Regions from separate parts of the Aquaspirillum sp. genome, predicted to be linked through region 3. Evidence: predicted binding sites of a transcription regulator. Region 3 holds the regulator's gene; each other region holds the start of a gene.
What was found. The regulator HrcA, encoded in region 3, represses chaperone genes, less so after heat shock. The targets are predictions, from matches to a motif close to ATTAGCACTCGNNNNNNNCGAGTGCTAAT.
Positions count from the first base shown of each region.

Region 1: a site for HrcA is predicted at 2,072-2,100, ahead of rpoH (RNA polymerase sigma factor RpoH). Genes of this name have one in related genera too.
Region 2: a site for HrcA is predicted at 2,398-2,426, ahead of groES (co-chaperone GroES). Genes of this name have one in related genera too.

Region 1 is NZ_JBSQVP010000054.1:5,815-14,201, forward strand. Features, by position in the region: gene bioA (adenosylmethionine--8-amino-7-oxononanoate transaminase) at 1-1,098, opposite strand, end outside; gene rpoH (RNA polymerase sigma factor RpoH) at 1,161-2,030, opposite strand; gene ACTBZS_RS09460 (cell division protein FtsX) at 2,235-3,143, opposite strand; gene ftsE (cell division ATP-binding protein FtsE) at 3,151-3,801, opposite strand; gene ftsY (signal recognition particle-docking protein FtsY) at 3,841-4,950, opposite strand; gene ACTBZS_RS09475 (M16 family metallopeptidase) at 5,129-6,496, shown strand; gene ACTBZS_RS09480 (M16 family metallopeptidase) at 6,486-7,820, shown strand; gene rsmD (16S rRNA (guanine(966)-N(2))-methyltransferase RsmD) at 7,879-8,387, shown strand, end outside.
Region 2 is NZ_JBSQVP010000049.1:9,403-17,789, reverse strand. Features, by position in the region: partial or broken gene ACTBZS_RS09070 (Rpn family recombination-promoting nuclease/putative transposase) at 1-218, opposite strand, end outside; gene groL (chaperonin GroEL) at 340-1,974, opposite strand; gene groES (co-chaperone GroES) at 2,030-2,317, opposite strand; gene ACTBZS_RS09055 (CNP1-like family protein) at 2,474-2,986, opposite strand; gene ACTBZS_RS09050 (NRDE family protein) at 2,986-3,750, opposite strand; gene ACTBZS_RS09045 (sulfurtransferase TusA family protein) at 3,835-4,086, shown strand; gene ACTBZS_RS09040 (dihydroorotase) at 4,123-5,457, shown strand; gene ACTBZS_RS09035 (efflux RND transporter periplasmic adaptor subunit) at 5,482-6,591, shown strand; gene ACTBZS_RS09030 (efflux RND transporter permease subunit) at 6,588-8,387, shown strand, end outside.
Region 3 is NZ_JBSQVP010000050.1:7,362-15,748, reverse strand. Features, by position in the region: gene ilvD (dihydroxy-acid dehydratase) at 1-1,728, opposite strand, end outside; gene recX (recombination regulator RecX) at 1,853-2,293, opposite strand; gene recA (recombinase RecA) at 2,297-3,361, opposite strand; gene hrcA (heat-inducible transcriptional repressor HrcA) at 3,537-4,559, shown strand; gene mnmC (bifunctional tRNA (5-methylaminomethyl-2-thiouridine)(34)-methyltransferase MnmC2/FAD-dependent 5-carboxymethylaminomethyl-2-thiouridine(34) oxidoreductase MnmC1) at 4,604-6,499, opposite strand; gene ACTBZS_RS09105 (bifunctional diguanylate cyclase/phosphodiesterase) at 6,601-8,387, shown strand, end outside.

The sequences.
Region 1 (8,387 bases), on a different contig from region 3:
TGTGACCCACGGTAAATCACACAAGCCTTGTAATTGCTGGGTGAAAGCCTCGGCTTTCTGCTTATTGCACTGCAATACCTGATCTTGTTCAAAAATATCGAGCACCGCCAGCGCCGCCGCACAAGCCAAAGGATTCCCCGTGTAGCTGTGTGAATGTAAAAAGCCGCGTGTGACATCTGGATCATAAAAAGCGTGATAAACCGCATCAGTGGTGAGCACGACAGATAACGGCAAATAGCCGCCGGTAATCCCTTTTGATAAACATAGAAAATCAGGTGTGATCTCGGCGTGTTGGTGGGCAAAGAAGCGACCGGTACGGCCAAAGCCAACGGCGATTTCATCTGCAATCAATAACACGTCGTAACGATCGCACAGCTCGCGGATACGCCGTAAATAATGTGGGTGATACATTGCCATGCCGGCCGCCCCTTGGACTAAGGGCTCGACGATCATGGCGGCAATTTGTTGATGTTGTGTGGCGAAGCACTGTTCTACTGCCTGTGCGGCGTGTTCGGCGAGTTGCTCTGCATTGATGTCTGTGCTGGCGTGTCGGTTATCCGGACACGGTACCGATAGACCTTCAAGTAACAGCGGGGCGTAGGTTTGACGAAATAAGGGAATATCCGTCACTGCCAGTGCACCAACGGTTTCACCGTGATAGCTGTTTTCGAGATGCACAAAACGCGTTTTCTCTGGTTGTCCTTGATTGCGCCAATAATGAAAGCTCATTTTCAAGGCAATTTCTGTTGCCGAAGCGCCATCCGATCCATAAAAAGCATGGCCCAGCCCAGATAACGCACCAAGACGTTCTGACAATTCAACCACAGGCCGATGGGTAAACCCTGCCAGCATCACATGTTCCAGTTGATCCATCTGGCGGCTGATGGCAGCTTTGATGCGTGGCTCATTATGGCCAAATAGATTAACCCACCATGAACTGACGGCGTCTAAATAACGAGCGCCTTGTTCACCATATAACCAACTGCCTTCCCCACGAATAATAGGGACAATCGGTAGGGTTTCGTGACGTTGCATTTGGGTGCAAGGGTGCCAAACCGCTGCGCGGCTGCGTGCTAATAAATCCTGAGAGGGCGACATCGGGCGACTTCCATAAAAAACAGGCCCACGAGGGGCCTGTTGTCAGTGTGCGAAAACAAGTATTAAGCGATGACGATTTCGTTGTGATTTTGTAGCATCGCGCTACGCATTTTTTGTAGGGCTTTCGCTTCAATTTGACGGATACGTTCTGCTGACACATTGAACTCAGCGGCTAAATCATGCAGGGTTAAGCCACCATCGTCAGCTAACCAACGTGCTTCAATAATGCGGCGACTCCGTGCGTCGAGGCTTTCTAACGCTTCGTGAATCCCTTCTTTTTGTAAGCGGTCGAAAGCTTTGCGTTCAATTTGATGGGTGGGCTCGTTGTCGTGGTCGGCAAGCCAATCGATAGGCGAAAACGCATCATCATCGTCGTTGTCTGCGACCAAACCGATGTCTTGCCCGCTCATGCGGGTTTCCATCTCGCGTACTTCTTCGGGTTTCACGCCTAAAGCCAAAGCAATATCTTGTGCTTCGCTATCGCTGAGTGCGCTAAAGCCACGTTTCATCGAGCGCAGGTTAAAAAACAACTTACGCTGTGGTTTGGTGGTGGCGATACGCACTAAGCGCCAGTTACGCAAGATAAATTCGTGAATTTCCGCTTTAATCCAGTGCACCGCAAAAGAAAACAGCCGCACACCACGGGTGGGTTCAAAGCGTTTGACCGCCTTCATCAAGCCAATGTTGCCTTCTTGAATCAAGTCCGCCTGTTGTAAGCCATAACCAGAATAGCCGCGTGCAATCGACACCACGACTCGCAGGTGTGACATCACCAGTTCGCGGGCAGCGTCAATGTCCTGGTGTTCTTGATGACGGGTTGCCAATTCAAGTTCACGTTCTGGGGTCAGCATCGGGATGCTGTTCACCGCTGCGATATAGCTCTCCAGACTGCCGTTGCTGGATGGAATTGGTAATGCGAATGCTTTGCTCATCTTTCGCTTTCCTTTCCGGAAGATGTCTTCTTTGTTTTTATTCTAGCACTCGTCTATGGAGAGTGCTAGAAATAGACTAGTTTTTTAGTCAAGTATTTTTTTATCGCAACTATAGTGTTTCTCTATCAAAACTGACTTAAAGCAGCGATCGAATGTGACCATTGTTTAACCACTATATTAACCTTGTCTTAAATACGGTTGGCATCAGCGTGGTTCCAGTTTGCGCAATAAGCGCGTGCATGTCCATGCCGCAGTTAAACAAGAGAGGCCAATGATACTGACAACCAACAAGGCACTTTCTTCCAAATTTAGGCTGTGTAGTTCCGCTTGGCTATGATAGAGCGCGGCAAAATCAGCAATCAAAGGATTGAGTGTCGCGATAAAGGCTTGAGCCAAGCCCCATCCTAATGCCGCAGCAATTCCCCCTTGCCACACTGCCAAATAGAGAAAAGGCCGCCGGATAAAGGGATTGGGAGCACCGATCAATTTTGATACTTCAATCGCATCACGGTGTGCCAAGATCTGCATACGAATCATATTATGGGTGACCAACAGTAAGGTCACTGCCAAGCTTGCACCTAACACCAAGGTGAAATGTTGTAGCACAGCCAAAATTTGTGCCAATTTGCGCGCCCAACCGGCATCAAATTGCGTATTTTCGACCAGCGGTAAGTGACTGAGTTCCACCGCCAATTGTTCCATCTGTTCTGGCGTCAGTTCTTTTGGGCGGATGATAAAAGCATCTGGTAGGGGATTACCGCCAAGGGCTTGGCCGATGTCTTGTAGATTTTGTTTTTCTAGTAAGACTTTCAGCGCCTGTTCACGGCTGATAAATTCATAGTCGGCGATTGACTTATGCTGGCGCAAATGTTCATCCACCACGACAACATCAGTCCGTTCGGCATTCAGCTCCATAAAGACGGTAATTTCGGGCTTAACGGTCAACCCTTGGCTCCATTGTTGGGCGCTGCTGACCAAGAGATACAGACAAACCGGCAGTGCCACGGCCAATCCCAACATCGCCAGTCCTAATAAACTGCTTAAGGGTTGCTGGAGTAGTGTGCGGAGTGCTTGGCTTGCTGCCCGCAGGTGTAAATAAAAAAAGCGTTGCATACACACCCTAGCCTAGTTTGCCTTGAGAAAGCCGAATAGTGCGTTGGCCATATTCGCGCATCAATATTTCATCGTGGGCTGAGATCACAATCGTGACGCCAACCTGATGGAAGGATTTAAACAACTCCATAATATCCTGTGCATAAGCGCGGTCGAGATTGCCGGTGGGTTCGTCGGCTAACAAAATGGCGGGTCGATGGACGACGGCGCGGGCAATACAAAGGCGCTGTTGTTCACCACCGGATAAGCGCACCGGATTCATTTTCTCTTTATTAAGCAAGCCCACCTTGTCTAGGGCGGCCCGAACACGCTTGGCGGCTTCTCGGCGATCAAAACCAATAATTTCTAATGGCAACAGCACATTTTCATGCACAGTGCGGTCGAACAGAATTTTATGATCTTGAAAAATCAAACCAATGTGTTGCCGTAGATAGGCCAGTTCGGTGGGGTGCATCTTAGAAAGATTTTGCCCATTCACTGTCACTGTCCCACGGTTGGCACGTTCAATGCCAGCAATCAATTTCAACAAGGTGGATTTGCCGGCCCCTGAATGGCCGGCAAGAAACACCATCTCACCCTTGTCGATTTGAAAGGTCAATTGGTTAAGAGCTTCAATCCCGCCAGGATACACTTTGCTGACTTCAGAAAATTGAATCATCGGGTTGGGTGAGGGGGCGCTGGTCATGGTTAGCTTTGCTTAATCGAATAACGCATCGATATAGTCACGGGCATGGAAAGGACGTAAATCGTCTAAGGTCTCACCAACACCAATAAAGCGCAGTGGCACGGGGCGTTCGCGAGCAATGGCCGCAATCACGCCCCCTTTTGCTGTACCGTCCAATTTAGTCAAAATTAGACCGGTTAAGCCCAAGGCATCATCGAAGGCTTTCACTTGTGTGAGGGCATTCTGTCCGGTATTGGCATCTAATACCAATAAGGCTTCATGTGGTGCACCGGGGAGTGCTTTGTCAATGACACGTTTGACCTTTTTGATTTCTTCCATCAAATGTAACTGGGTGGGCAACCGTCCTGCTGTATCCACCAAGACAATATCGATTTTGCGGGCAATGGCAGATTGAATGGCATCAAAACAGACGGCAGCGGCATCCCCTTTTTCCTGAGAAATCACGGTCACATTATTACGTGCACCCCATTCAGCCAGTTGCTCGCGTGCTGCTGCGCGGAAAGTATCCCCTGCGGCGAGCAAGACAGATAAACCTTGACCTTGGAAATATTTGGCCAATTTACCAATCGAGGTGGTTTTACCTGCACCGTTTACCCCCGCCATCAGGATAATAAAAGGACGATGTTGATCGGTTTGTAACGGTTTTTCCAACGGCAAAATCAGTTCATGTAGGGCATCTTTCAGCGCACCTTTTAATTCACTGGCGTCTTTGAGACCTTTTAAGGATACACGCTCACGCACTTCTTTTAATAAGTGTGTGGTAGCAGGGACGCCCATATCAGCGGTTAATAAGACTGTTTCGAGTTCTTCGTACAAGTCTTCGTCGATTTTGCCCCCACCGAACAACCCCGCCAGCGATTTACCTAGCTTATCGCGTGTCTTGGCAAGGCCACTTTTCAGCCGCTCTGTCCATGACAATTTACGAGAGGCTGGCGCCTCTGCTGCTACAGGCGGTGGTGGTGGGGTGACGGTGACGGTGACGGGAACCTTTGTCTCGATAACAGGCTCGGATACCACCACAGGTTCGATTGATTCGGCAGGGGGGGCTGTTGGTGTGGTGGGCTCGGTGCTAACAACGGGCTCAACAACTGGCGGTTTTTTCTTTTTGAAGAAACTAAACATGAGAGAATTGATAAACCATCTGCGAAATAAAAACAGGTGACATTACAACAGTCAGTCAGCGCAATTGGCACAAGGGTGTTGACTGTCATCGTGGTGGCAAGCCAACTGGTTGACAGTGGCAAGCCGGTCAAAATCGGAATTGTATTCGGTTTTTCTTCTGCTTAGGACATGAACCATCATGGCAAAGCTTTTTTCTCTGCGTTCGGTGTTGTGTGGTCTGCTGCTTGGTGTCTCGATCACAGCACAGGCAGAAACGGTAGAAAAAACTCTTGATAACGGCTTAAAGCTGATTGTCCGTACCGATGAACGGGCCCCAGTTGTGGTGTCACAACTGTGGTATCGCGTCGGTTCGGTCGATGAAAGCCAAGGGTTAACCGGTGTTTCCCACGCATTAGAACACATGATGTTCCGTGGCACACAACAGGTTGGTGACGGTGAATTTTCGCAACGCATTGCTGCTTTAGGTGGAAAACACAACGCCTTTACCAGCCGTGATTATACGGTTTACTTTGAACAATTAGCGGCAGATCGCGTAGAAGAGGCCATTCGGCTAGAAGCCGATCGGATGGGGAATTTGCGGATTGCTGATGATTTATTCGCTAAAGAAATTCAAGTGATTCGCGAAGAACGCCGCTTGCGGACTGATGATCAGCCGACAGGCGTGTTATTTGAACAATTGTCTGCCCAAGCATTAGTCGCCAACCCAGCGCGTCATCCGATTATTGGTTGGGCCGATGATCTACATACCATGCAGGCCAGTGATTTACGGCGGTGGTATCAAATGTGGTATGCACCAAACAACGCCACATTGGTGATTGTTGGCGCGGTTAAACCAGAGCACGTGTTCCGCATGGCTGAAAAACACTTTGGTGTTTTACCAAAACGTCCCATTCCGAACATTGTGCCACGACAAGAACCGGAACCGTTAGGTCTCAAACGTTTTACGGTCCATCGTCCTTCCGAGCTGAGCTATCTTGCTATGGCATGGCAAGTCCCTCGTCTATCGCCCAATCAAGCGCAAACAGATGCCCCTGCGTTGGCGATGCTGGCGGCGGTGTTGGATGGGCTAGAGTCATCACGATTGCCGAAAACACTGGTCAGAGAACAGAAATCTGCCAGTTCAGTGAGTGTGGATTACGACATGCTGGGACGGGGTGCTGCGCTATTTACCATTACCGCAGTGCCGGCGGCAGGGGTGGCTGTGACGGATATGGAAATGGCCATTCGTAAACAGCTGGCGCAATTGGTGAAACACGGGGTGAGTGACAGCGAGTTACAACGTCTGCGTACCCAAATGCGCGCTTCACGGGTCTATGAAAAAGATTCTTTATTTGGTCAGGCCATGAATTTGGGGCGGTTGGCATCATTAGGGTTTGATTGGCGTCAGGAAGACACTTTATTAGAACAATTGCTTGCGGTGACCAGTGCCGATATTCAACGTGTGGCTCAGCGTTATCTAGTCGATCAGCGTTTAACTGTCGGTGTGTTATTACCAGAAAAAACGACAACTGTTGCAATCGCAAAAGGGGCAAAACATGCTAACTAAGGTGATGAAACCGTGGCGACAGGTGCAAGTGGCTGCTTTGGCTTTGGGGATGGCGTTGAGTACCAGTTGGGTTCAGGCCCAACAGTTGCTGCGCTGGCAAACCGAACAGGGTGCGAAAGTGGTGTTTATCGAGAGCCGTAATCAACCGATATTAGATGTGCGGGTTGATTTTAATGCGGGTTCTTGGCGCGACTCACCGCAAAAAGCTGGGTTATCCGCCCTGACGCTATCGTTATTGCAAGCCGGAACGACACAATATTCTGAACAAGCCTTAGCAGAAAAACTGGCCGATCAAGGAGCGCGCCTCAGTAGTTCCATTGAAACGGAGCGCGCTGGCTTACAACTGCGAACCTTAAGCAGTGAGCCACAGCGTACGGCTGCTTTAGCGTTATTGACAGATTTATTAGCCAATCCCAGTTTTCCTGTGGCAGCGGTTGAGCGTGAAAAAAAACGCACCATCGAGGGCTTAAAACAGGCAGAAACGGATGCGGCAAGTGTGGCAGATCGTTTATTGACCTCTGCCATCTACCCAAACCATCCTTATGGATATGAGGCGCTGACTTCGATTGCAACGGTTTCTCGTATTCAACGCGCCGACATTTTAGCCTTCTGGCAACAATACTATCAGGCCGCTTCCGCTACAGTCACGCTCGTCGGTGATATTAGCCAACAGGATGCTCGAGATATTGCTCAATCGCTTACCCAAAAGCTGCCACGCCCCAGTTCGCCACAGGCCACATTAAACAAAGTGCCTGCGGTTGCTTCTCAATCGTTGATTAAACGGCCTCATCCATCCTCTCAGGTGCATATCATGTTGGGAATGCCGCTGTTGCAACGGCATGACCCTGACTACTATCCGCTTTTGGTCGGCAACTATATTTTGGGCGGTGGGGGATTTGACTCGCGTTTGATGAAAGTGCTGCGCGATCAGCATGGGCTGACATATGGTGTGAGCAGTTATATGAGTCCATTGCGTGAAGCTGGCCCCTTCGTGATTCAGTTGGCCACAGAAAAAAAGAATGCGGATAAAGCGGCGAACCTAATCGATTCGGTGGTTCAACAATTTATTACGCAGGGGCCAACGGCTGAGGAGTTGACTCAGGCAAAAAATCATCTCATTGGGGGTTTCCCGTTGCGCCTAGATAACAACCGTAAATTGCTCGACTATGCGGCGGTAATAGGTTTCTATGGTTTGCCCGATGATTTTCTCTCTGCTTACACCCAACGTATTGCTGCTGTCAGCCGTGAACAAATTCAACAAGCTTTTGCGCGCCGTGTGGCTTCCCAACAATGGCAACGGGTGATGGTGGGTGTTGAGCCTTAATCGCCAGAGCAACGCCAATGCTAAAATGCAACTTAAGCGATTTTATATTGGATGATTGATGTCACATTCAGCACGTAGTCAGAATAAAGGCAGCCACAAAGTACGGATTATCGGCGGCAGTTTACGCCGCCGCTTGATTACTTTTCCCGATAGTGAAGGCTTACGCCCTTCTCCAGACCGAGTTCGTGAAACCTTATTTAACTGGTTGGGACAAGAAATGACTGGCCAGTTGTGTTTAGATGCTTTTGCAGGCAGTGGTGCTCTTGGGTTTGAAGCTGCCTCTCGTGGGGCAAAAGCGGTATTTATGTTAGAGGCCTCACGTATCGCTGTGGCGGCATTAAAGGACAATCAAAAACAACTGACTGCGCATACCGTACAAGTGGTGCAAACGGATGCCCTCGCGTGGATGCGACAAGCGAAAGTGCCATTTGATACGATCTTTCTTGATCCGCCTTTTGCTTCCGATTTATTACCTAAAGCATTAACGTTGATCCAACAGCAAGGATTACTGACGGCTACCGGTTGTGTCTATATTGAAACTGGATTGTGGCCAGAGCCTGAGCAACT
Region 2 (8,387 bases), on a different contig from region 3:
TTGTATTGCACGCCAAAGCCATCTTTGGCCAAGACATCTAACACGATTTCTTTGGCGTGGAGGTCTTCACCGGAGATATTGGGGTTGAGAATATCCGTAATCGTAATCGGTGGTTGATCGTAGCGGATGCTGTTGATCAAATCAGACAGCAATTCGGGTGATTGGGCAAAGAGACGTTTGAAGATGTAATCGTTCTTTGGATCGAGAAGCGGCAGCATGATTGGGGTGATGGCTGAGGATGATATGGTTAATTGTAGTCCGGCAGGTTGGGAGATGTCGTGGGTAAACAAAAAACCCCACCGAATTTGGTGGGGTTTTCTTTTTGACGAGAACGTCAGATTACATCATGCCGCCCATACCGCCCATGCCACCCATATCAGGTGCTGCAGGCTTGTCTTCTGGGATTTCAGCAATCATGCAATCGGTAGTCAACATCAAACCAGCAACCGAAGCAGCGTGTTGCAGCGCGGAGCGGGTTACTTTAGCTGGGTCTAACACACCCATTTCAACCAAATCGCCGTATTCGCCGGTGGCAGCGTTGTAGCCGAAGTTACCTTCGCCTTCATACACTTTGTTCACCACCACAGAAGGCTCATCGCCAGCGTTCTTCACGATTTGACGCAATGGAGCTTCAATCGCTTTCAACACGATTTGGATACCAGCGTCTTGTTCTGCGTTCAAGCCTTTCAGCTCGCCCATGTTCTTACGGGCACGCAACAGCGCAACGCCACCGCCGGGGACAATGCCTTCTTCCACGGCTGCACGAGTGGCGTGCAATGCATCTTCCACGCGGGCTTTTTTCTCTTTCATTTCGACTTCGGTAGCTGCACCGACTTTGATCACTGCCACACCGCCGGCCAATTTCGCCACGCGCTCTTGCAGTTTTTCACGGTCGTAGTCGCTGGTCGCTTCTTCGATTTGAGCGCGAATTTGTGCCACACGTGCTTGGATGTTGGCTTCTTGACCTGCGCCGTCGATGATCGTGGTGTTTTCTTTGCCCACTTCGACACGTTTGGCTTGGCCCAACAGATCCAATGTCACTTTTTCCAAAGTCAAACCGACTTCTTCAGCAATCACAGTACCGCCGGTCAGGATAGCGATATCTTCCAACATGGCTTTGCGGCGATCGCCAAAACCAGGGGCTTTCACGGCCACGGTTTTCAGGATGCCACGGATGTTGTTCACCACCAATGTTGCCAGTGCTTCACCATCCACATCTTCTGCAATGATCAACAGTGGGCGGCCAGATTTTGCCACTTGTTCCAAGGTTGGCAGCAAGTCGCGGATGTTGGAGATTTTTTTGTCAAACAACAACACAAATGGGTTGTCCAATTGTGCGATTTGTTTTTCTGGCTGGTTGATGAAGTAGGGCGACAGGTAGCCACGGTCGAATTGCATCCCTTCGACCACGTCCAGTTCGTCTTCCAAACCGGAACCATCTTCAACAGTGATCACGCCTTCTTTGCCCACTTTTTCCATTGCAGCAGCGATTTTTTCACCAATCACGGTGTCGCTGTTTGCAGAAATCGAACCCACTTGGGCGATTTCTTTGGTGGTGGCGCAAGGCTTAGCGATTTTTTTCAGTTCTTCAACGATGGCGATGACTGCTTTGTCGATACCACGTTTCAGATCCATTGGGTTCATGCCGGCGGCAACGTATTTCATGCCTTCTTGTACCACGGCTTGTGCCAATACGGTGGCTGTGGTGGTACCGTCACCAGCGATATCGTTGGTTTTGGATGCCACTTCTTTCACCATTTGGGCACCCATGTTTTCGAACTTGTCTTTCAGTTCGATTTCTTTAGCAACAGACACACCGTCTTTGGTGATGGTGGGGGCGCCATAGCTGCGCTCTAACACCACGTTGCGACCTTTCGGGCCCAAGGTGACTTTCACTGCATCGGCCAGAATGTTAACGCCATTAACCATCTTGGCGCGGGCGGAATCACCAAATTTGACTTCTTTTGCTGCCATAGTGTGTTACTCCAGTCGTATTCGAATCGTCTAACTAAACAAAAGTGTGTGTGGCTTATTCCACAATGCCCATCACGTCTTCTTCACGCATCACCAACAGCTCTTCGCCGTCCACTTTGACGGTTTGGCCGGAGTATTTGCCGAAGATCACTTTGTTGCCGACTTTCAATTCCAGAGGACGACGCTCGCCGTTCTCCAAGATCTTGCCATTACCAACGGCGATTACTTCACCCATGTCCGGTTTTTCGGCGGCATTGCCGGGCAAAACGATACCAGAAGCGGTTTTTTCTTCGGCTTCGAGACGTTTGATCACAACGCGGTCATGTAAGGGACGAATTGCCATGGAGTTCTCCTGATTCACTTAGGGAGTTACAACAAAATCGGTTATTAAATTGCGAGGGATTTCCCTCTGGGCGAGGTGTTGTTAGCACTCTGCCCTTGCGAGTGCCAATAATAGGAACGCCCCAAGGGGTTTTCAAGAGCCCTCCGCAAGAAATTTTTAGCCTTTTTTCAATCGGGCCAGCATCAAAGCGGTGTTATCCAAGGGTCGGCCGTCTTCACATAAATAGTCGCGGGCAAGTAAAGCTTGTGGCACATGGCCGGGTTGAATGCGTCGCCATTGTGCGGTTTTAGCGTCTTGCCATTCATGATTTTGGCTAGCAGCAATGGCAAACAATTTGAATTCACGGCTATCACACCGCAGCCCTTGGTGGCTGATATTGGCGACGCCTTCACTGCTGGTGATGCGTAGGGTGTAACGAATCACGGCATCAGTGCCGATGCTGAGACTGTCGGCATCGAGGGCAATTTGATTTTGGTAAACCGGCCCCGCAGAAATCACCAGCCATGAGGTGTTGTCGTTGGGGTAGGTGGGGAGGGTGGTGGCGGCTTCTTGCCACACTTTAGGCGGTTCCCAATGGTAGTTTTGGTTAAAACGATCGCGATTATCGGCCCATGCTGCTTGGCCTAGGCTGGCGAGTAATAAGACGGTGAGACTGCGACGAAAACACATCACGATGTAAAGTCCAATTTGAAGGTAAAACGATTGCGTTGAGTTGGGCGGCCGGCATGGTAGCCTTGTTCACTGATGAGAACATCACCGCGTGAGCGCACCATCAAAATAGTCGAGGCGGTGGTGCCATAGTCATCACTTTGGATAAAAATCGGTGAGAGCAGGCGTTCCAGTGTGGTACCGACACCAGTATTAGGTAGGGTGTCTAACGGTGGATGCTCTGCATCTTGCAACCAGCTAAACATCTCTTCCTCTGCGGGTAGGCGCTTGATGCTTTCTAGCCGATGTTTGAGTCGTTCCACCTTCGGCCACGAGGTATTGAGTTGGGCATTGGATAAACCAAACACACCATGAGTCAGTCGAGTGAGGGTGTGACGTGGGCTGTGATAGCAATACAAATCATCCACTCGCCCAAATAACAGATTAAACGGCGCATAGCTGCGGCTTTGTTGGGTGAGGTGGTGGGCAAATGCCAAGCTGGACAGCTCGCCACACACGTAGTCGGTGACCAAACTGCCGCGTGATAATGCTTGCGGTGGGGGCTTCAGTCCCATCCGCACATTGGTGACCGCCGCAAAACGGCCGTTACGGTGTAGGGCTAACCAACTGCCGCCGCCTTGTAAATCGCGACCACCAAACACCTCGGGTTGATCGGGCCAAGGGCCAAGGGCAGCACTGGGACGACGATAGTATTCATCTCGATTGGCTGCCAACAGCAACACGGTGCCGGGTAGCGCCTTATAGTGTAAACCGATGAGACACATGACAAAGTCGCTTTGTATAAAGATGATTAGGCAGGCGTAGAATAGTCGCCTTTCTTGTCTAAACTCAAATCTCGTCTAATGGCTATGTCTGAATTGAACCCCTTACCCCCAATTGACCAAACCCTCGATTTATCGGGACTCAACTGTCCATTGCCCATTCTTCGTACCAAAAAAGCCCTAGCGGTTTTAGCTTCTGGCAATGTGGTTGCTGTGACTGCCACCGATCCGGCGGCACCTGCCGATTTTGCTGCTTTTTGCAAACAAACTGGCCACACTTTGCTGCGCTCTGAGACATTAGACAATGGCAAATTTTGGTTGGTCCTACAGCGTCGCTAAACGCAATTCACCTTAATTAAAAAGGAGTGTGTGTCCGTGTCTATCCTGATTCGTAATGCCCGCATGGTCAACGAAGGCCAAATTCAACAGGGCGATATGTTGATTCGTCATGGGCGGATTGAAAAAATGGCGGCGGAAATCAGTGCGCCCAGCGATATCAAACAAGAAATTGATGCCGCAGGTCGCTATCTCTTGCCCGGCATGATTGATGACCAAGTGCATTTTCGTGACCCCGGCTTAACTCATAAAGGGTCGATTGCCACTGAATCACGCGCTGCTGTGGCGGGGGGGATCACCAGTTTTATGGATATGCCCAACACCAAACCGCCGACACTGACTCAACAAGCCCTAACAGATAAGTTGGCGCTGGGGGCGCAAACTGCAACGGCTAACTATGCTTTTCATTTCGGCGTCAGTAACGACAATCTGGATGAAGTGTTAAAGGTCGATCCACGACGTACCCCCGGCATTAAAGTGTTCATGGGGGCTTCAACCGGCAATATGCTGGTGGATGATCCCAAAGTATTAGAAGCCCTGTTCGCACAAGCGCCGACGATTGTGCTGACGCATTGTGAAGACACTCCGATGATTAGCGCCAACGAAGCGGCTTTCCGTGAACGCTTTGGCGATGCGGTGCCGGCGGTGTACCACCCGATTATTCGAGGTCGTGAGGCGTGTTTGAAGTCGTCCTCGTTGGCAGTGGAGCTGGCGCGGAAACATGGCACGCGGCTGCATGTGCTGCATATCACCACTGCTGATGAATTGGCGTTGTTTGACCAAGGCCCGATGACGAATAAGCAAATCACCGCCGAAGTGTGTGTCCATCATTTGTTGTTTGATGAACGCGACTACGCCGATTTGGGGTATCTCATCAAATGCAATCCAGCCATTAAAACCCGTCAAGACCGTGATGCACTGCGGGCGGCGTTGGCATCGAATGTGCTCGATATTATCGGCACCGACCATGCGCCACATACCCGAGAAGAAAAAGCCGGCCACTATTTCCAAGCGCCGTCTGGCTTGCCTTTGGTGCAACATGCGTTGGCAGGTGCGTTAGAGCTGGTACACGATGGCGTGTTGTCGATTGAACAATTAGTACAAAAGACCAGTCATAACGTAGCGCAACGCTTCCGCATAGAAGAACGGGGCTTTTTACGCGAAGGTTATTGGGCCGATGTGGTGTTAGTGGAGATGGCAGAGGGGGAAACTGTCAGCAATGACAACTGCCTTTATCACTGTGGTTGGACACCGTTTGCCGGTCGTCATCTGCGCTCTCGTGTATTAACCACCCTTGTTTCTGGTCAAGTGGCTTGGCACGAAGGCCAAGTCCGCCCAGATTGTCGTGGCATGGCGTTGCGTTTTTCTCTTTAACCAAATTTGACACAAGGAGGGCTCATGCTGAGACGATGGCTAGGTGGGATGTTATGTGGGGTGTTGGTGGCGTGTTCAGATGCGCCAACGACAGACAATAAACCAAAAGGCCCCCCGCCTATCAGTGTCAGCATGGCCACTGCCAGTGTGCGTACCTTGGAACAACGGACAGCGGTGTTGGCCGAGGTGGAGTCGTTAAATGCCGCCACGGTGGTCAGTGAAACCGCTGGCCGTGTGGTGCAACTGCATGTCGATATCGGTAGCCAAGTGCAAGCGGGTCAACTCTTGGCAACCATCGATGCCGCTGATCTCACCAATACCCGTCTGGCGCGTGATGCCGAAGCGTTGCGTTTGCAAACTCAAGCCGAACAACAACAACGGCAAGTCAGCCGCTATCAACAACTATTTGAACAAGGGTTTGTGTCCTCGGCTTATTTAGAAGAACAAAAAACCCAATTAACCGCATTACAAAAACAGCTGAGTGCTGCCCAAGCACAAGCCGAGAATGCCCGCCGCGATCAGGCCCGCGCCGGAGTGAAAGCGGCCCAAGCTGGCACCATTGATAGCCGCTTGGTCAGTGAAGGAGAATATGTCTCGGTCGGGAAGGCGCTGTTTCGTTTGGTGGGGCAACAAGGTTTGCGTGCTCGTTTTGCCTTGTCAGAACGCGAGGGCAGTGTGTTGCGAGTGGGCAGCCCTGTGACGTTAACAACAGAAACCGGTGATCGCTTCACTGCTGCTGTCAGTGAGATTCGTCCTGCGTTAGATAGTCAAAACCGTATGTTAGAAGCCTTGGTAGCGTTGCCACCGCAGGCGACGTTTCGTGTTGGACAAAGTGTTGAAGCTTCGGTGGTATTGAGCAGCAAACAAGCGTTGGCCGTACCGAGTATTGCCGTGGTAGCGCGGCAGCAAGGTTCGGTGGTGTTTGTCGCCGACAAAGGACAAGCTCGCGCTACGGTGGTGAAAACTGGCGTGGAAGATCAAGGTTGGGTGGAAATTGTGGACGGTCTCGCTGCCGGTACGCCGGTGGTCAGCGACGGCGCTGGTTTCTTATCTGATGGCGCAAAAATTAAAGCGAAAACCGAGAAGCAAGACAGCAAAGCAAGCAAAAATTCGCTAGAAGGCCGCCAGTCATGAGATTAGCCGAATTTTCGATTCGTCGTCATGTTCTGACGTATATGATGTCTGCGGTGCTGATTTTATTTGGCGTTTTGGCGTATCAACGTATTGGGGTAGATCGCTATCCCAATATCGAACAACCCATTATCAGTGTATCGACCACCTTGCGTGGTGCCACACCGGAAGTGGTGGATAACAGCATTACACAAGCGATTGAGTCGGCCGTGAACAGTGTGCCCGGGATTGATTTAATCGAATCGACTTCGAGCCCGGGCCGTTCCAGCGTCAAAATTACCTTTAATTTAGATAAAGATGTCGATGTTGCCTTCAACGAAGTGCAATCGAAAGTGAGTCAGGCACAGCGCAGTTTGCCCGATGAAGCCGACGCACCGGTGGTGTCAAAAACCGATGCCAATTCGTCACCAATTATGTGGTTGTCGCTGACGGGGGATCGTACCTTGCAACAGCTGTATGACTACGGTGATAACGTGGTTAAAAAGCAGCTAGAAACCATTGATGGTGTTGGCGAGGTGTTGGTGCGTGGCCGAGGGGAGCGGGTGATTCGGATTGAGCTCGACCCTCTGCGTTTGGCACGCTATAGCCTCACGGCAAAAGAAGTACAAGACGCTTTTAAACGCGAACATTTACAACAAGCCGGTGGTTTTGTGGTGGCGGGGCCGCGTGAGTATTTGGTGGATCTCAACCTAGAGTTTCACTCGCTATCTGCCTTGCAGGAGATGGTGGTGGTGTGGCGGGGCAACGGCGCAGTGCGGTTGGCGGATGTGGCGCGGGTGATAGATGGCGAAACAGATATGCGTAATTTGTCGCGTATCAACGGCAAGCCAACGGTCAACCTCGGCATTGTGCGGATTGCCAACACCAATACGGTGGCGATTGCTGATGAAGTGCTACGGCGCATTGATAGCCAAATTCGCCCCAGTTTGCCGCCCGGAATGAATCTGGCGGTGGTGTCGAATGATTCTACCTTTGTGCTAGAGATGGTGGCGGCACTGAAAAGCCATTTATTTGAAGGCACATTGCTGGCTGCCTTGGTGGTGTGGTTATTTTTGCGTAGCTGGCGCTCGACTCTTATCGTGGCCTTGGCCATTCCGGTTTCTCTACTGGGTGCCATCGCCTTAATGTATTTCCTCGGTTACACCTTTAACACGGTGACGCTGTTGGCGCTGCTATTGCTGATTGGTGTGGTGGTCGACGATGCCATTGTGGTGTTGGAAAACATCCATCGCCGGCGTGAAATGGGGCAACACGACCCAATGCAAGCGGCGATTGATGGCAGTCAGGAAGTGATTTTTGCTGTGATTGCGGCGACTTTGAGTTTGGTGGCGATTTTCCTGCCGGTGATTTTTTTATCGGGGATTGTCGGGCGCTTGTTTAATTCGTTTGCGATTGTGGTGTCGTTTGGGGTGATGGTGTCGCTGTTTGTTGCGGTGACGTTGACGCCGATGTTGTGCAGCCGCTTTTTGCAAGTAGAAACTCAACATGGCCGCCTGTATGTCTGGTTAGAGCAACAATTTATCGCCCTTGAACAATCGTATAGTCGTTTATTGCGTTTTTCGCTGCGCCATCGGCTGTTGATTTTATTGGTCGGGGTGGTGGCCGTCGCAGCGAGTGCGGTGCCGATGATGGCGATGAAAAGCGAGTTTTTGCCCGAAGAAGATGAAGGCCGCTTCATGGTCAATATTCGGACGCCGGTGGGGTCTAGCATCTACTACACCGATGAAAAAACCAAACAGGTCGAACAGATATTAAAACGCTATCCCGAAATCCAAAATGTGCTGGCGATTGTGGGCGGT
Region 3 (8,387 bases):
ACGCGCTTCCATTGCTGCACGACGGCGTGCCAATTCTTCATCACTGATAGCCAAGTGAATCGTCCGTGCTGGAATATTGATTTCTAAGGTATCGCCCTCTTCCGCCAAACCAATCACGCCCCCTTCGGCGGCTTCTGGGCTCACGTGACCAATCGACAGGCCAGAGGTCCCGCCAGAGAAACGACCATCAGTTAACAAAGCACACGCCTTACCCAAACCTTTTGATTTGAGGTAACTGGTGGGGTAGAGCATCTCTTGCATCCCGGGTCCACCTTTCGGGCCTTCGTAGCGAATCAACACCACATCGCCCGCCACCACTTGATCACCCAAAATTGCTTCGACAGCATTATCTTGGCTTTCAAAAATGCGTACACGACCGGTAAAAGTCAAAATAGATTCGTCCACACCAGCGGTTTTCACAATACAACCGCGTTCCGCAATATTGCCGTACAACACCGCCAAACCGCCGTCTTGTGAATAAGCGTGTTCTTTGCTGCGGATACATCCTTCGGCACGATCGCTATCTAATTCTGGATAACGCATGCTTTGGCTAAACGCAATCGTCGTGCGGACACCACCGGGTGCAGCACGATATAAGGTTTTTGCCGCTTCATCACAACTTGGGCGTTGAATATCCCAACGGTCGAGACTATCGCCCATTGTCGCGGCATGGACAGTTGGCACATCGCGATGAATCAAACCAGCACGATCCAGTTCACCCAAAATACCGATCACCCCACCCGCACGATGCACGTCTTCCATGTGATATTTCTGCGTCGCAGGGGCAACTTTTGATAAGCAAGGCACACGGCGTGAAATACGGTCGATGTCTTGCATGGTGAAATTGACACCCGCCTCACGCGCTGCTGCCAATAAATGCAATACCGTGTTGGTCGAACCGCCCATCGCCACATCCAAACTCATGGCATTTTCGAATGCTTCGAAAGTGGCGATATTGCGTGGCAACACGGTGTTATCGTCTTGCTCATAATAGCGTTTTGCCAGCTCAACAATGGTACGCCCAGCTTGTAAAAATAATGCTTTACGATCAGCATGCGTCGCCACTAAGGAACCATTGCCGGGTAACGACAAGCCGAGTGCCTCGGTTAAACAGTTCATCGAATTGGCAGTGAACATACCGGAACAGGAACCGCAAGTTGGACATGCGGAACGCTCAACGGCAGCCACTTCTTCATCACTGACTTTATCGTTGGCAGCTTCGACCATGGCATCAACCAAGTCGAGTTTGCGAATCTCATCACCCCATTGCACCTTACCGGCTTCCATTGGGCCGCCAGAGACAAAAATCACTGGGATATTAAGACGCAACGCGGCCATCAACATGCCGGGGGTGATTTTGTCACAGTTAGAAATACACACCAGCGCATCAGCACAGTGGGCATTCACCATATATTCCACACTGTCTGCAATCAAATCGCGGCTTGGTAAGGAATACAACATACCGCTGTGCCCCATCGCAATCCCGTCATCAATCGCAATGGTGTTAAATTCTTTGGCAATGCCACCGGCTTTTTCAATTTCTTTGGCGACCAACTGGCCGAGGTTGTGCAGATGCACATGACCGGGGACAAATTGAGTGAAGCTATTGGCAATAGCGATAATTGGTTTACCAAAGTCGCTGTCATTCATGCCAGTGGCGCGCCACAAAGCGCGGGCCCCTGCCATATTGCGGCCATGGGTAGAAGTACGGGAACGATAAGCGGGCATAGCGACATCCTGTTACGCATACGAAAAACGCTATTGTGCGTCCGCCTAGTCTCGCTGAGCAAGCGAGAGAAGAAAGGAAAAATCGGCTAGGGCAGTGTCTGCCTGTCCTAGCCGACAGAAAAAGCTATTCGCGGGGTGGTTTCAATACCTGTTGCGCAACGTCAAAGGCAAAGCCACGGCTAGCAAGAAAGCGCATCTGTTTGGCGTATTCTTTTTGGTCTTGTGGCAGCTGACCAAACTTACGTTGCCATACCTCGCGCGCCCGACTGAGTTCATCTGGCAACGTCGCCAGCGCCTCAGTAATGTCTTCACGAGACACACCGCGTTGTGCCAAGTCTTGCCGCAACCGCAAACTGCCATGACGGCGTAGATGACTGTTCACCCACGCTTGAGCAAAACGCCGGTCGGACAACCAACCACGCGCCTGATAGTCATCTAACAATGCGGCCAGTTGTTGTTGCTCAAACTCGTTTGTGGTGTCTCGCACTAAACGTTGCCACAGCTCGGCGCGAGTGTATTCACGCCGAGCCAGCAAATTGAGCACTTTATCGCGTAATCCGGTCATCGCTTAATCTAACGGTGGAATGCCTTGGTCGTCATCCTCGCCTTCGGCAATTGCAGCAAAAACCGCCGGATTCACCCCAACTTTTTCGCGAATTTTATTTTCAATTTCTTGTGCAATCGCGGGGTTGTTACGCAGCCATTCACGCGCATTGTCCTTGCCTTGACCAATTTTTTGGCCGTTATAGGCATACCATGCACCTGACTTGTCAACGATACCGTTTTGCACCCCCAGCTCCACCACTTCCCCTTCACGGGAAATGCCTTCGCCATAAAGAATATCAAACTCGGCTTGACGGAACGGTGGGCTCACTTTGTTTTTCACCACTTTCACCCGTGTTTCATTGCCAATGATGTCCTCGCCTTTCTTAATACCACCAATTCGGCGAATATCCATCCGCACTGAAGCATAGAATTTCAGTGCATTACCGCCGGTTGTGGTTTCTGGACTGCCGAACATCACACCAATTTTCATGCGGATTTGGTTAATGAAGATCACCAAAGTGTTGGTACGCTTGATATTGCCGGTGAGTTTACGCAAGGCTTGACTCATTAACCGAGCTTGCAGACCCACATGGCTATCGCCCATTTCGCCTTCAATTTCGGCCTTCGGAACCAAAGCCGCCACCGAGTCAACCACGATGACGTCAATCCCACCGGAGCGCACCAGCATGTCGCAAATTTCTAATGCTTGTTCACCCGTATCAGGTTGTGAAATCAATAGGTCATCGACATGCACCCCTAATTTTTGTGCATAGACAGGGTCGAGCGCATTTTCAGCATCAATATAGGCGCAAGTACCGCCCAGCTTTTGTGCTTCTGCCACCACCTGTAAACATAGGGTTGTTTTCCCTGACGATTCGGGGCCATAAATTTCAACGACTCGGCCACGCGGCAACCCACCAACGCCCAATGCCAAATCCAGCCCCAATGAACCCGTTGAAATCACTTGCAAGTTTTCGGCAACTTGGTTATCGCTCATCTTCATGATCGAGCCCTTGCCGAATTGTTTTTCAATTTGTGCTAATGCAGCAGACAATGCTTTGCTTTTATCGCCCTGATCGATAGCCATAATGCCTCCGGAAAAAAATGAACCGCGGATCACGCCAAACAAATGACGTGAGAGCGAAGATTATCTCATAAGTCCGCGACAGGTCTTGTCGTTGCTTAAAATGGCATGATTTTGTCCAAGAAGTTTCTTCGACTGTGTTTTCTTTTGTCTTGCTTGCTGATTGAATTGTGTTGCCATGTTAAATGAACGCGCCCAGCTCTTACTCAAAACCCTGATAGAGCGCTATATCGCCGACGGCCAGCCGGTGGGATCACGCACGCTATCGCGTGTCTCGAATCTGGATTTATCTGCCGCTTCGATTCGCAACATTATGTCCGATCTCGAAGAAATGGGATTGTTGGCTAGCCCACATACCTCAGCGGGCAGAGTGCCGACGGCAAGGGGTTATCGCGTTTTCGTCGATCAGCTCATCACCATCACCCCACCCGAAGAGGCTGCCTTACAACAAATGCACAATGGCCTGCATCCTGATAGCCCTCAACGCTTGGCCGCTGCTGCGTCACAGTTGTTATCAGATTTAACCTGTTTTGCTGGTGTGGTGATGATGCCAAAACGACCAGATATGGCCTTTCGGCAAGTCGAGTTTTTGCGCCTTTCGGAAAAACGAATTTTGCTGATTTTGGTCACCCTCGATGGTGATGTACAAAATCATCTCTTACTGACTGCAAAAGACTACACCTCAAGTGAATTAATCGAAGCTGCTAACTATCTTAATCATCACTATGCCGGACAAGCGTTAGATCGTGTTGTAGCCGATTTACAGGCCGAGCTAGGCAGCCTACAAGACGATATTGCCAATTTGATGAACGCTGCCATTCGCGCAGGGCAACAAGCATTGCAAGACGACAGCCAAGCTGTGGTAATTGCAGGGGAAAAGCGTCTATTGGGCGTTGATGATTTATCGTCTAACCTGTCAAATTTGCGTGGCTTATTCGATATTTTTGAGCGTAAAACAGAATTGCTTCATCTATTGGAAAACAGTCGGCAAGCACAAGGTGTGCGGCTGTTTATTGGTGACGAGTCGGGGGTCATGCCGCTGGGGGAGTGCTCAGTCATCACCGCCCCTTACCGCATTAACAGTCAAGTGGTCGGTACCTTGGGTGTGATTGGCCCAACACGCATGGCCTATGAGCGAGTGATTCCTATCGTCGAAATCACCGCCCGTCTAGTCTCAGGGGCTTTATCAAACCCCGATTAACATCTTTCCCATCCTAAAATATCAATGAGCAATAACGAGCCCGTTCAATCACTTTGCCCACGGCGCGCCGCCCGCATTGCAAAACGCATTGGATCGACAGCATGTAACAGGCTTTGTTCCACCGGCATCGGCTCCCCTTGAATCTGGCTGGCCAGAATATCACCGGCCAAACTGGCCCAAGTCAAACCACGCGCCCCAAATCCTAAAGCACAAAATAAACCAGTCGTGCGTTGAATCCGTTCTGGTGGCCGTTGCAGATTTTGTTGAGTGGAAGCCAAGGCGCCAATCAATGGCAAGCGGTCTGGTGATGTCGGCCGTTGGCAATAGCGACCGTTTAACTCCGTGATGGCCGGCAAATCAACATCGGGGAGTAATTGCGTTAATTTATGTAAATTCTGTTGATGGTGTCGATCAGATGTTTGCTCCATTCCAACCTCGCTCGCCCCCAACACAGCATAACCCGCCACATTGGGCGTTAAATAGCCATCTCCACATAAAATAGCTGCTGTTTTCGGCGCAACAGTTGTTTTCAACAAACTGACAAAACGGCGATTTTCGGCTAATGGCAACCCCGCACAAGGCGCTAAATCCCGTGCAGCCGTGGCATTAGCGAAAATCACCACTGGCGCAGTTGCAATAAGATGATCATGGGCATCAAAGATTTGCCATTGTCCATCGGCTAATTGTGCCAATCGTTTTACTTGTCGTTGCAGATGTAACTGAATCCGTTGCGGTTGGCTGGTCAACAAAGCACGACAATAAGCAGGTGGCTGCACCCACGCGCCATCAGGAAACCACCAGCCACCGCGCGCAAGTTTCACCCCTAGGCGTTCGCTGGCCTCATCAGCATTCAACCAACTGACCAATGCCGGTGGATAAAACCCTTTTTCGATAATGGCCTGTTGCAATTCAGTGTGTGCCGCGTCCCGCCCCACTTGCAATACACCACAGCGTTGAAAGGGAAGAACCTGTCCAGCGTCAGTTAATGCTTGCCAACGGCGCAAGGTGTAAAAAAACCCTGCCCGTGAAAATCGTGCCAACAAATTATCATCCAGTGATAAAGTCGGCATCACCACACCGGCATGATTGCCCGAAGCATGTTGTGCAATCTCGGCCTCTTGCTCAATCACATCAATCTGCCAGCCCCGTGCCGCAAGACGTTCTGCTGCAGCACAGCCAGCAATACCCGCACCAATCACAATGGCACGGTTGACGGCGTAGTGTGACTGTCGAACAGGCACGCGACGTTCGTACACCCCCGCCAAACTTTGCCGTTTTCCGCCAAAACCTTCTCGCTTTTCGACCGCGAAACCACAGGCTTGCAATCCGCGCCGCACATGACCAGCCACGGTGTACGTGGCTAATGTCGCGCCAGCTTTGGCGACACGCGCTAATTGGCGAAAAATAGTTTCATTCCATAACTCGGGATTTTTTGCCGGCGAAAAGCCATCAAGATAGAACGCATCCACATTGGCTTGTAACTGAGGTAGGGCATCATGTGCATCACCAAACAGGAGCAATAATGTCACGCCATGTTCTAACTCTAATTTATGCCAGCCAGCAATCAGGGGAGGCCATTGTTTGCATAACAATTCGCTTAACTCGGCAAATTGTGGCCATTGCTGGTGTAGATATCGCAAATCTTTCGCACTAAAAGGAAATTTTTCAACAGAAATATAGTAAAATTGTTTACATCGCTGTAAATCATCACGCCACTTGGCCCAAGTTGTTAAAAAATTCAAACCAAGGCCAAATCCTGTCTCTAAAATAGTGAAAGAGGCTTGCTGTGCCCAACGATGTGGCAGACCATTGCCTGCCAAAAATACTTGCTCAGCCTGGCCCAATCCACCGGCTGTACTGTGATAAACATCATCAAAAGTGTCAGAATAAGGAACCCCTTGTGCATTATGGTGTAGCGGAGCGGCAGAAATGGGCAACATAATCGAAATTTCACCGTGAAAACGAGCATAATACGGCCAAGCAAGCGTAGCGAGATAGTCTCTCTGTTCGCACCCTTCCCGTTTTTCTGTGTCTGATATCCATGTTCAAAGACCCTACTGAGCATTCGCTCGCCCGCATTCAACTTATTGGTATGCTGGGCATTTCCTTGCTGATTTCATGTGTTTTCAGTCTGTATTTTCTGTGGGCACAACGCGAAGATTTTGATTCAACTCTGACCTCGGTAAAGGAAAGAGTGTTATTGGAGCAGCAAAATATTCTGGCAAAACAGATCGAGACTATTCAAAACGATCTTGACTACCGCCGCAGTAATACCGAATCCATTTTACGGCGAGAGATTCGCCAGCGTGTCAACGATGCCTATCAAATTGCCGACAGCATTTACCAAAAAAATCGCCATACCATGAGCGATCGGCAAATTCAAAGTTTAATTGTTGAATCCTTACGCTCGCTGCGATTTTTTGAAGGGCGAGGTTATTATTTTATTGATACCCTCGATGGTGTATGTGTGTTATTACCCACTGCACCCCAATTAGAAGGGACTTCGCTGTGGGATAATCGTGATCCCACGGGTCATTACATTATGCGGGGTTTAGTTGAAGCCACCAAAAACCCACAACAGGCTGGTTTTTCTCGTTATTACTGGTATCCACCCAATGAAAAAATAATGCGCGAGAAAATTTCCTATGTCCGCACATTTCACCCTTTTAATTGGGTCATTGGTGCAGGGGAATATGTCTATAACGTCGAACGTGATTTACAACGAGATGCGCTACAGCAACTGCGTTCCATTCGCTTTGGCAACGATGGTTATATCGTTGTTTTCGATCAAAATAAAAAGGTGTTAGTGTCTCCTTCACGGATTGAATCAGAGGGCAAATCAGCAGAAGAATTAACTGGGCTAGAGAAAAAGTCTGTCGATAAAATTTTACAACAGGCCCAATTAGGCAATGGTTTAGTGAAATATACTTGGTATCGCCCGGGCACTTCAATTGCTACCGAAAAATTGTCTTATGTGGCCAATTACAAACCGTGGGGCTGGACGTTGGTCACAGGCGTATATTTAGATGATGTGGATCATTTAATGACAACCCAGCGTTCCGCGATGGAAAGTCGTCTCGAAGCACGTGTGGTTGTGGGCATTATCATTACCATTGCGATTTTATTACTAGCTACGATTTTTTCTTGGGGTTTCTCACATAAAATGCGCTTTTTAATTCGCCGCTATCAAGCGAGTTTGGCGCAAAAGAATGCAGAGTTGGAAGAAAACGCAAAAAGATTAAAACTCTCCGCAGCCGTATTTGAAAGCGGCTCTGAAGCTGTGATGATCAGCGACAAAGATAATCGAATTGTCACTGTTAACCAGCCATTTACCAAAATCACTGGGTATGCCGCTCATGAAGTGATTGGTAAACGGCCTGATATGTTTTCTTCGGGTTATCATGATGCTGAATTTTACCGCCGGATGTGGGAAAAATTAAAACTCACTGGGCAATGGGACGGTGAAATTTGGAACCGCCGTAAAAATGGTTCGGTTTTTCCAGAGTGGTTACGAATTGCGACAGTTAAAGACATGGCAGGCAATATTGAAAATTATATTGCCACTTTCTCCGACATTTCTGAACGCAAAAATGCTGAAGAGCAAATTCGCCATTTAGCGTTTTATGATCCATTGACCGAGTTACCCAATCGCCGTTTGTTAATGGACCGTTTACAACAAGCACTGGTTCACAGTGAATATGCCAATACGCATGGGGCGGTTTTATTCCTCGATCTTGATAATTTCAAATCATTGAATGACACCAAGGGCCATGACTTTGGTGATTTATTGCTGATTGAAGTGGCCCACCGGCTAAAAATCCATGTCCG